2 linked regions of the Aminivibrio sp. genome follow. The protein of the gene in region 1 binds, or shares a complex with, the protein of each later gene. Links are inferred from orthologs where the notes say so. Each region holds a gene or a part of one and is shown in the gene's direction. Other genes may lie near its edges.

Evidence for each region. Proteins that work in one complex are often made in the same cells at the same time.
Region 2: the proteins of secA (region 1) and secY are in contact, whole or in part, in a crystal structure (PDB 3DIN), measured with the Thermotoga maritima proteins. The link is inferred for Aminivibrio sp. from one-to-one orthologs. Residues at the interface, in WP_004082002.1 of Thermotoga maritima: Glu261, Ala262, Arg263, Lys300, Ala301, Arg302, Thr303, Ile304, Ile305, Leu323, Tyr324, Asp325, Pro326, Val329, Ser330, Tyr333, Ile336, Lys340, Phe345, Val349, Glu363, Phe364, Tyr374, Ser375, Gly376, Gly377, Glu393, Ile395, Thr482, Ser483; in WP_004081795.1 of Thermotoga maritima: Glu108, Gly109, Glu110, Glu111, Ala236, Glu237, Arg238, Arg239, Ile240, Thr241, Ile242, Gln243, Tyr244, Ala245, Arg246, Arg247, Val248, Thr249, Gly250, Arg251, Arg252, Val253, Tyr254, Gly256, Ala257, Ser258, Thr259, Tyr260, Leu261, Pro262.

The regions. Positions count from the first base shown.
Region 1 is NZ_JAESIH010000031.1:25,887-33,351, reverse strand. The notes cover bases 3,291-6,519. They hold secA (preprotein translocase subunit SecA), read left to right. Parts: upstream 3,291-3,649; coding sequence 3,650-6,319; downstream 6,320-6,519. Other genes in these bases: JMJ95_RS03465 (hypothetical protein), read left to right, coding at 6,348-6,519; pgsA (CDP-diacylglycerol--glycerol-3-phosphate 3-phosphatidyltransferase), read left to right, coding at 3,291-3,523. Also shown: JMJ95_RS03495 (branched-chain amino acid ABC transporter permease), read left to right, coding at 1-215; JMJ95_RS03490 (branched-chain amino acid ABC transporter permease), read left to right, coding at 212-1,258; JMJ95_RS03485 (ABC transporter ATP-binding protein), read left to right, coding at 1,255-2,049; JMJ95_RS03480 (ABC transporter ATP-binding protein), read left to right, coding at 2,036-2,755; more of pgsA, read left to right, coding at 2,948-3,290; more of JMJ95_RS03465, read left to right, coding at 6,520-7,465. UniProt on the Escherichia coli protein: Required for protein export, interacts with the SecYEG preprotein conducting channel.
Region 2 is NZ_JAESIH010000048.1:36,277-39,938, reverse strand. What follows is about bases 1-2,988. They hold secY (preprotein translocase subunit SecY), read left to right. Parts: upstream 1-842; coding sequence 843-2,135; downstream 2,136-2,988. Other genes in these bases: map (type I methionyl aminopeptidase), read left to right, coding at 2,794-2,988; JMJ95_RS07405 (adenylate kinase), read left to right, coding at 2,147-2,797; rplO (50S ribosomal protein L15), read left to right, coding at 393-842; rpmD (50S ribosomal protein L30), read left to right, coding at 194-406; rpsE (30S ribosomal protein S5), read left to right, coding at 1-182. In the rest of the region: more of map, read left to right, coding at 2,989-3,570. UniProt on the Escherichia coli protein: The central subunit of the protein translocation channel SecYEG. Consists of two halves formed by TMs 1-5 and 6-10.

The DNA.
Region 1 (7,465 bases):
TGAAAGCCTTCATCGCCGCCGTTTTCGGCGGCATCGGCTCCATCCAGGGGGCGGTGATCGGCGGAATGTTCCTCGGCGTCATCGAAATCATGGCGGTCGCCTTTTTCCCCACCCTGTCGGGATACCGTGACGCTTTCGCCTTCGTACTCCTCATCATCATTCTGCTCATGAAGCCCACAGGGCTCATGGGAGAGAAGCTGGAGGACAAGATATGAATACCCGGACGAGAAACCTCATCCTCAACGGCGTGGCCATCGCGGGTATCGGGGCGTTCATCTGGTGGGCCCAGGGAAACCTGGACGGCTACAAGATCCAGGTGCTCAACCTGATTGCCGTAAACGCCATCCTCGCCCTCAGCCTGAACCTGATCTACGGCTTCACCGGCATGTTTTCCCTCGGCCACGCAGGCTTCATGGCCATAGGTGCCTACGTGTGCGCCCTGCTCATCCTGACCCCTGCCCAGAAGGAGACCATGTGGATCCTCGAGCCTCTCATCTGGCCCCTGTCGGTGATCCAGGCACCCTTCTTTGTGGCGGTGCTCCTGGCGGGGATCATAGCTGCCCTTTGCGGCCTGCTCATCGCCATCCCGGTGCTGCGCCTGGGCGGCGACTACCTCGGCATCGCCACCCTGGGCTTCGCCGAGATAATCCGGGTGGTCCTCACGAACCTCAGCTTCATCACCAACGGCGCCCTGGGGATCAAGGGCATTCCCAACTATGCGAACCTCTGGTGGAATTACGGGTGGCTCCTTCTGACCCTCTTCTTCATCATCAGGCTCGTCAACAGCAACTTCGGCAACGTGCTCAAGGCCATCCGGGACGACGAGATCGCCGCAAAGAACATGGGCATCAACACCTTTTTCTACAGGGTGGTCTCCTTCTCTATCGGCGCATTTTTCGCCGGCGTGGGCGGCGCCCTCATGGGCAGCCTCGTCACCACCATCGACCCGAAGATGTTTGTCTTCACCCTGACCTTCAACGTGCTGATGATCACCGTGGCAGGAGGGCTCGGCTCCATCACGGGCAGTCTGATCGGGAGCGTGGTTATCACGGTGCTCCTCGAATGGCTCAGGATCGTGGAAAACCCCCTGGTAATAGGAGACTTCGAAATACCGGGCATTCCGGGGATGAGAATGGTCATCTTCTCCCTCTCGCTCATCCTCATCATTCTTTTCCGCAGCGAGGGTATCATGGGCATGAGGGAAATAAGCTGGAACCGGCTGTTCGGCCGTTCCGCCCGGGGCGGTGAAGCGAAATGACGACCCAGGAGCCCATACTCCGCATGGAAAACGTGACCATGAAGTTCGGCGGACTGACCGCCGTCAGGGATTTCACCATCGACGTCCCCCGGGGTTCGATCGTGGGGCTGATAGGTCCCAACGGGGCGGGCAAGACCACGGTATTCAATATCGTGACCGGCTTCTACAAACCCACGGAGGGTCGGGTTCTCTTCGACGGCAGGGACATCACCGGTATTCCTCCCCACATGGTGTGCCGGGCGGGGATCTCCCGGACGTTCCAGAATATCCGCCTCTTCTCCAATGAAACGGTCCTTGAGAACGTGATGATAGGATGCCACGTCCGCAGGAAGGCGAAGTGGTGGATGGCCCCCCTTGGGCTTCCCCTTTTCCGCAGGGAGGAGGAGGAAATTCGGAAAAAATCCATGAACCTTCTCGAATCGGTGGGCCTGCTCAGGTATGCTGACGAAAACTCGGCCTCCCTGCCCTACGGCGCCCAGCGGCGGCTGGAGATCGCCAGGGCTCTCGCCACGGATCCGAAATTTCTCCTTCTGGACGAGCCCGCCGCGGGAATGAACCCCCAGGAATCCCGGGAACTGATGCAGTTCATCCGGAACATAAGGGAACGGTTCGGCATCACCATCCTTCTCATCGAACACGACATGAAGGTGGTCATGGGAGTCTGCGAATACATCTGGGTTCTCGACTACGGCGTGAAAATCGCCGAAGGCGGCCCCGACGAAATCCAGTCGGACCAGAGAGTCATCGTGGCCTACCTCGGAGAGGAGTACGTGAAATATGCTGAAAATTGAAGACCTCAACGTATACTACGGGGCCATTCATGCCGTCAAGGGAATTTCCCTCTCCATCCCGCAGGGGAGCATCGTCACCCTCATCGGTGCCAACGGGGCGGGAAAGAGCAGCACCATCCGCGCCGTGGCGGGGCTGGTGAGGAGCGTCAAGGGGAAGATTGTCTACACCCCGCCTGAAGGGGAACCTATAAACCTTGTCGGGAAGGCCCCCGAGGAGATGGTCAAGCTTGGAATCGCCATGAGCCCAGAAGGGCGGCGGATTTTGCCCCACCTTACAGTGGAGGAGAACCTTCAGCTCGGTGCCTTCATCAGAAACGACAGGGACGGGGTGGAGCGTGACCGGGACCATGTGTACGAACTGTTTCCCCGGCTGAAGGAACGGTCCTGGCAGAAAGGGGGAACCCTTTCCGGAGGAGAGCAGCAGATGCTCGCCGTGGGCCGGGCCCTCATGAGCCGGCCTCACCTGGTGATGCTCGACGAACCCTCCCTTGGGCTCGCCCCTCTTCTCGTCAAGGAAGTCTTTGACATCATCGGGGAGATCAATGCCCAGGGCAAGACCGTCCTGCTGGTGGAGCAAAACGCCTTCGCGGCGCTCAAGATCGCATCTTACGCCTATATCCTTGAGGTGGGATCCATCGTCCTCGAGGGCAGGGGAGAGGATCTGCTCAAGGACAGCAGGGTGAAGGAAGCCTACCTCGGCGGCTGACAGCCTGCAAGGAACGCCGGACCGGGAACAGCGGCCCGCAGAGGATGGAAACAGCGGGAGTGCCGCCGGCAGGACGAAGACCGGCGACACTCCCGCTACCTGAAAAACCTGCTGATTGAGGGGGGAAAGGCCCGTTGTCCTTTTCAGCTTCCTATACTAGACTGTGAGGCGAAATGCCGTCACAAGGAGGGTATGCCCGTGAGGAAGAGTGCTTGGAATATTCCCAACATATTGAGTCTTCTGAGGGTCTTTCTTGCTCCCTTGGTGCTTATCTTTCTTACCTTCAAGTTTACCTACCCGGTGTATATCGTGGAAGAGCTCGAACTGCGGGTGACTTTCGGGGACATTCTCGCAGGGACGGTCTTCATCCTTGCCGCTCTCACCGATACCGCAGACGGCTACATCGCCAGGAAAAAGGGCATGGTGACCAACCTGGGCAAGTTCATCGACCCCGTGGCCGACAAGGTTCTCGTCATGGCCGCCCTCGTCTCCCTGGTGGAGCTCCAGCGCATTCCGGCGTGGATAGTGGTGGTGATCCTCTCACGGGATCTCGTCGTCACCGGCGTCCGCATGGTCGCCGCCGCCGAAGGGGTTGTCATCGCCGCCTCCAGGGGAGGCAAGGTCAAGACGGTATTCCAGATCGTGGCCATCTCCATGCTCATTTTCAATCTTCCTTTCGGCATCCAGTTCATGTGGGTCGCCATGATCCTCACCGTCTGGTCCGGCATGGACTACCTCGTCAAGGGCAAGAAACTCTTCACAGACTGAACGTCCTTCTGTCCTTTTTCCGCCGAAATACTTTGACCCCGTGCACTCCCGGAGCATATAATGTCCTGGTGTGAACTGCCGTGGGAAAGTTCACCCCGCGGCCGATCTTTCATTTGAGGTGACGTAATGCTCGATAAACTGAAAAAAGTCCTGGGCCTCGATCCCAATGACCGGGCGCTCAAACGCTACAGGGAAAAGGCGGATGAGATCAACCGCCTCGAGCCCGAAACAGCGGCCCTGTCGGACGAAGAACTCAGGAACAAGGGGCCGGAGTTCAGACGGCGCCTTGAAAGCGGCGAATCCCCCGACGATCTTCTTCCCGAGGTTTTTGCCGTAGTCAGGGAGGTCTCGAAGCGGACCATCGGGCTCCGCCACTTCGATGTCCAGCTCATGGGCGGAATGGCCCTCCACGAGGGAAAAATCACGGAGATGAAGACCGGTGAAGGCAAGACGCTGGTAGCCACCCTGGCGGTGGTGCTCAATGCCCTCTCCGGCAAAGGCGTCCACGTGGTGACGGTGAACGACTATCTCGCCCGCCGGGATGCCGAATGGATGGGGCCCATTTACTCCTTTCTCGGCCTCACGGTCGGCGTCATCTACGCCTACATGGACCAGGCGGAGCGGTTCGCTGCCTACAGGGCGGACATCACCTACGGAACGAACAGCGAATTCGGCTTCGACTACCTTAGGGACAACATGGCCACTTCGGAGGACCACATCGTCCAGCGGGGACATTCCTACTGCATCGTGGACGAGGTGGACTCCATCCTCATAGACGAGGCGCGGACCCCGCTGATCATCTCCGGCCCCTCCGACGACAACGTGGATATGTACACCCTGTCCGACCGGGTGGCCCGGCAGCTCCGGGAGGGTCGGGACTACGAAAAGGACGAGAAGGAACGGAACGTGGTTATGACGGAAGAGGGCATCGCCAGGTGCGAGGAACTTCTGAAGATGCCGGATCTCTTCTCCGACGCCGCCCACTCGGACCTGGCCCACAGGATAGTCCAGGCCCTCAAAGCCCACGTTCTCTTCCAGAAGGACGTCCATTACGTGGTCAAAGACGGGGAGATTCTCATCGTCGACGAATTCACCGGCAGGCTCATGATGGGACGGCGGTACTCCGACGGACTCCACCAGGCCATTGAGGCCAAGGAGGGAGTCAAGGTGGGCAGGGAGAGCCAGACCCTTGCCACCATCACCCTGCAGAATTATTTCCGCATGTACCGCAAACTGGCGGGCATGACGGGAACCGCCGCCACCGAGGCCGAGGAGTTCAAGGAAATCTACGGTCTCGAGGTCATCGTGGTCCCCACCAACGTGGACATGATCAGGAACGACTATCCCGACGTCATCTACCGCACGGTGGCCGAAAAGTTCGCCGCCGTGGCCGACGAGATACAGGAGTCTCACTCCCTGGGCTGCCCGGTCCTCGTGGGCACCACCTCCATCGAAAACTCCGAGAGGATCAGCAAACTCCTGAAGTCCCGGAAGGTCCCCCACCAGGTGCTGAACGCCAAGCACCACGAGAGGGAAGCCCAGATCGTGGCCCAGGCCGGCCATCTCGGGGCAGTCACTGTGGCCACGAACATGGCGGGCCGCGGAACGGACATCCTTCTCGGCGGCAATCCCGAGTTCCTGGCCAAGGAAGCTCTCAGGTCGGAGAATCGCGACCCCTCGAAGGAACAGGAGGTCTACGCCTCTCTCCTGGAGAAATTCCGGGAGCAGTGCCGCGCGGAGCGGGAGCGGGTAAAGGAGCTCGGCGGACTGAAGATCATCGGCACGGAGCGCCACGAGGCCCGGAGGATCGACAACCAGCTCCGGGGACGGGCCGGGCGGCAGGGGGATCCCGGTTCGAGCCGGTTCTACCTCTCCCTTGAGGACGATCTCCTTCGCCTCTTCGGTTCGGAGAGGATCCAGGGGCTGATGGAGAAGCTGGGGATGGAGGAGGGGGAGTCCATCGAACACCCCCTTCTTACCAGGGCCATCGCCTCCGCCCAGAAAAAGGTGGAGGAGATGCACTTCGACATACGGAAGCAGCTCCTCGCCTACGACAACGTGATGAACCGGCAGCGGGAGGCCGTCTATGCCGAGAGGCAGCAGATTCTCTCGGACGACGGCATCGTGGACCGCGTCTGGGAAGTGATCGACGGCGTGGTGGAGGATATCCTCGAGAAGTACTTCCCCGAGGAAGGGGAGTCCGATCCGGTACGGGCCCAGGCCAGGCTGAAGGCCATATTCGGTCCGGGGCTCGAGGGGCATCTCGAGGGAGTGGACAACCCCAGAGACATGCTCGGCCGGAAAGACGGCTTGAAGGAGGAGATCCGGGGCCGCTTCCTCAGCAAGGTAGAAACCTTCGGTGAGGAGGGAGGAGATCTTCTGCGGTTTCTCATCCTCCACACCCTGGACAACGGCTGGAAGGATCACCTGCTGGCCATGGACGAGCTGCGCCGGGGAATCGGACTCAGGGCCATCGGCCAGAAGGACCCCCTCCTGGAGTACCAGTTCGAATCCTACAACCTGTTCCAGGAAATGATGGAGCGGGTCAGGGAATCGGTGGCGGAACTCGTCTTCAGGGTGCGGGTGGTGTCCGACACGGGCAGGGGCAGATCCGCGGAACTGAGGGAGAGCCGGGAGTTCGTCCTTCCCTTCAGCGGCGGGAGCGCCGAACGGCCCGCACCGGCTGGAGAGGGGCCCCGGAAGCCGGTGCGAAAAGGCCCCAAGGTGGGACGGAACGATCCCTGCCCGTGCGGCAGCGGAAAAAAATACAAGTATTGCTGCGGCGCCGGAAAGTAGGTCCGGGCGCGGGAAAGGGGATGGAAGCATGACAATGAAGATCAGAAGTGCCTGCCCGGGAGCTGTCCCGTTTATTGCGGCTCTTCTTTTGGCGTTTTTCTTCGCGGGAGGGACCGTTGCCTATGGCGCCGGCCCTGCGCTGAATATCCCCAGGATGATTCAGGAATGCCCCCACTTCTCCGACTATCCCGGGAGCGATGGGGTGATCTGGCTGAAGGACTTGGAGTATTCCCTCGGAGCCGACGGCTCCATGACCCGGAAGACCACCATGGTCATTCTTGCCCGGCGCGGCATCGACGACCGCTGGACCCGGTGGAGCATTCCCGTTCACGAGGGAGGAACCGCCGAGATTCTCTCCGCCGCGCTCTACGACCCCGGGTCGGGACGGATTCTCAGCCCTGTTCCCCCGAGGAGGGGGCAGGTGAACGGCATCGCCTTCACCGAGGTTCTTTTTCCCGATATCGAGGACGAGTTCATCATCGTTCTTTCCCTGCGGGAAGCCCTCCCGAAGCGGTTCGCCGTGGAGGATTTCCTGTGGATCAACGAGACGCTGCCCCTCTGGGAGCAGAGGGTCGCCGTGAATGTTCCCGCCGGAATGGAGCTTTCCGTTGTCTCCGAAGGAGCGGGCGAACCCCGGAGGGAGAAGGCCGCCGGCGGAGAGCGGTACACCTGGCAGGTGCTGAACAGTCCCCCATGGAGCGGAAGAACCCTCAAAAGCGACGACCGCGCCTTTCTCTCCTTCAGCACCCGGAAGGGGACGGACGCCTTGGCGAGGTACCTGGGCTCCCTGGAGAGCCTTCTTGTGCCCCAGCCCCCCGCGGCGGTGCGGAATATTCTTGATCAGGCCAATGGGCTGAAGGCGGGACAGGGGCTTATCGAATGGATGAACCGTGCGCCGGGGTTCGCCCAGGGATTCCCTCCCTCTTTCGTCCGGCCGGACATCCCCGGCGAAGGGCCCTGGACCGACTGGGAGAAGGTCCTTCTTCTGCACCGCTGGATCCGGAAGGCCGGCTGGGAGAGCAGGATTCACTGGCTGACCGCCCACCCTTTCGACCCATCCTCTCCAGCGCCTGAAGCGGCGGTGATCCGCCCCGTGGTGGAGCTCAACATCTCCGGAATTTCCCCGTTCTACTGCGATCTGGAGCA
Region 2 (3,662 bases), on another replicon or contig:
GAGTAGTTCGGGCCATCATGGAGCTCGGCGGAGTGAAGGACGTGGTGACCAAGGTCATCGGCCGGACCTCCAATGCAATCAACGTGGCCTGGGCGACCATGCAGGCTCTCGAAGAGATGCGGACCCCCGACGAAATTCTTCGGCTCAGGGGCAAGAAAACCCCCGAAGCCGCGGCGGAGTAGGAGGCATTCTCATGGCGAAGCTTAGAATCACTTGGAAGAGGAGTTCCATCGGCAGGCCCGAGGTCCAGAAGCGGACCGTCCGTGCCCTTGGCCTCACCAAACTCAACCAGACAGTAGAACACGACGACACTCCCCAGATCCGCGGCATGGTCAACAAGGTCAGCCACTTGGTGGAATGTGTTGCCGTGGAGAATGAGGGAGGGACACTCCATGAGCTTGCATGAACTGAGCCCTGCACCCGGCGCCAGGAGCAAGAGCAAGAAAAGGCTCGGTCAGGGTATCGGAAGCGGAACTGGTAAAACGGCGGGAAAGGGCAACAAGGGACAGAAGGCCAGGAGCGGCGGCGGAGTACGGCCGGGCTTCGAGGGCGGACAGATGCCCATGATGCGCCGCATCCCCAAGAAGGGTTTCAACAACGCGAGATTCGCCAAGGAATTCCAGATCGTCAACGTTGAATCCCTTGCCTCCAGGTTTGAAGCGGGGGAGACGGTGGGCTTCTCCGAGATGTATGCAGCGCGCCTCGTCCAGAAGGACAACATCCCTGTGAAAGTACTTGCCTCGGGTGAAATTGACAAGGCGCTTACTGTGCGGGCCCAGGCGTTCAGCGCCCAGGCAAAAGCGAAGATCGAAGCAGCGGGTGGGAAGGCCGAGGTGATCTGAGTGATCGATTCCTTCCGGGATGCCTTCAGACTGCCTGACCTGAAAAGAAGAATACTCTTCTCCCTCGGTGTGCTGTTCGTTTTCCGCTTGGGGGCCCACGTCCCGACGCCCGGGATCGACGCTGAGGCTATGTCCCGTCTGTTCGACGGCGGGGGAGTTCTCGGTTTTCTCGACATATTCGCGGGCGGCGCGCTGAGGCGGTTCAGTATCTTCGCGCTCGGCGTCGCCCCGTACATCAACGCGAGCATCGTCATGCAGCTGCTTGTGGTCATCTTCCCCACACTGGAAAAGATGCAGAAGGAAGGAGAGGACGGCAGAAAAAAGATCGTCCAGTGGACGCGCTACGCCGCCGTCCTCTTCGCTCTGGTTCAGGCGGTGGGCATGACCTTCTGGCTTCGCAGTCTCGGTATTTTCAGCGGTCATCTTTTCGACGGAATCGTGGTGGTATCTACAGTCACGGCGGGATCCATAGCCGTCATGTGGCTCGGTGAGGAAATCTCCGACCACGGTATCGGCAACGGCATCTCGCTCCTTATTTTCGCCGGTATCGTGGCCAGGGTTCCCGAGGCCGTTATCCAGAGCTGGAAAATGCTCATGCTCGGCGAAATGAACGCTCTCGTCCTCTTTCTCGCCCTTTTGCTCATGGTGGGCGTCATTGCGGGATGCATCGTGTTGCAGGAAGGCCAGAGACGGCTTCCCGTGCAATACGCGAAACGTGTGGTAGGCAACAAGATCTACGGCGGACAGAGCACCTTCATTCCCCTGAAGGTCAACCAGGCGGGGGTCATCCCCATCATTTTCGCCTCGTCGGTGCTCCTGTTCCCCTACTCTGTGGCGAAGTTCTTCTCTGGCGACATCGCCCTGTTCTTCCAGAACATCTTCGCCCCGGGAAGTTTTGTGTATACCATTTTATACGTGGCGCTCATCATCTTCTTCTCCTACTTCTACACCGCCGTGGTGTTCAACCCTTCGGACGTGGCGAACAACATGAAGAAGTACGGCGGCTTCATTCTCGGAATCCGGCCGGGCAAGCCCACGTCGGATTACATCGAGAAAGTGATGAGCAGAATCACTCTCGGCGGCGCGTTTTTCCTCGCCGGGGTGGCCCTCGTTCCGAACATCATGACCCAGTTCATGGGGATCAACAGCTTCTACTTCGGCGGAACGGCGGTACTCATCGTCGTCGGCGTTGCTCTCGACACTGTTCACCAGATTGAGGGGCAGCTGCTTATGCGGCACTATGAGGGAATTCTCAAGCGCAAGGACAAAGCCGGCGGACTACTTCGCTTTTAAGGAGAAGGACAATGCGCATAATTCTTCTTGGCTCACCAGGGGCAGGTAAAGGAACACTCGCGGCGGAAATGAGCAAGAAATATTCTGTAGCGCATATCTCCACCGGGGACATTTTTCGCGAAAACGTGAAGAACAACACTCCGTTGGGCAGGGAAGCGCGGTACTACATGGACGCGGGCAAGCTCGTGCCGGACGACATCGTCAACGCAATGATGGAGGACAGGCTTCGGGAGCCCGACTGCGAGAAGGGATTCATCCTCGACGGTTTTCCACGGACGGTTCCCCAGGCGAAAGCCCTGGAGAAGATCCTGGAAGATTTGCATCTCAGCCTCGACGGAGTGGTGTTCCTTGACGTCGATGAAGAGACAGTGGTCAAGCGCCTCTCGGGGCGCAGAACATGCCGCTCCTGCGGAGCGATCTACAATGTGGCGTTCAGGCCGTCGGCAAAGGGAGACCGTTGCGAGAAGTGCGGCGGAGAACTTTACCAGCGGGAAGATGACAGTGAAGAAGTCATAAGGAAAAGGCTGAAGGTGTTTTATGACCAGACCGCGCCGGTGATATCCTACTACGAGGGGAAAAATATGTTTGTGAGGCTACGCTCGGCACGGAACAGCCATTCACTTCTCGAGGAACTCGAAGCGGCATTCGGCGGTACGGAATGATAACGCTGAAAAAAGAACCGGAACTTGTTTTTATGCGGAAAGCGGGAAAGATTGTTGCCGACGTGCTCGACATGATCGGCGGGATAGTTCGCCCCGGAACGACCACCGCCGAGATTGACCGGGCGGCCGAGGATCTCATCCTTAAGGCCGGGGCGACCCCCGCTTTCAAGGGATACCGGGTTCCCGGAATTCCTTCGCCCTTTCCCGGGGCCGTGTGCGCTTCCATTAACAGGGAAGTGGTTCATGGAATTCCGAGCAGAGACCGCCGCCTTGAAGAAGGCGACATCATCAGCATCGATGTCGGCGCCTGCTACTCCGGGTACTTTGGGGACGCAGCCTGCACCTACCCCGTCGGCCGGGTGAATGCCGTCCGACGGAAGCTTCTCGACGTTACCCGAGGAAGCCTTGAGAAGGCGATATCCGTGGCGAAAGCCGGAAAAACCCTGGGCGACATCGGATATGCCGTCGAGAGCTTCATCACTCCTCACGGCTTTGGTCTCGTACGGGATTACTCGGGGCACGGAATAGGCTCCCGTCTTCACGAACCGCCCCAGATACCCAACTACGGGCGTCCGGGACGGGGAATAACACTCAAAGCGGGAATGACTTTGGCCATCGAGCCTATGGTGTTGGCCGGCGCAGAAGAAGTCGAAGTCGGCCGTGACCAGTGGGTGGTCATGACGGTGGACGGCTCCGATGCCGCTCATTTCGAAAAATCGGTTCTCATCCGAGATGGAGAGCCGGAAATTCTTACTCCGTGGACATGGGCCTGAATGAGCTTCCCGACGGCAGCCTGTGCAGAATCGGTCAAGTTGTTCGATCCCGTAAAGGAAAAGATGTCGGCAGATGGTATGTGATCGTCGGA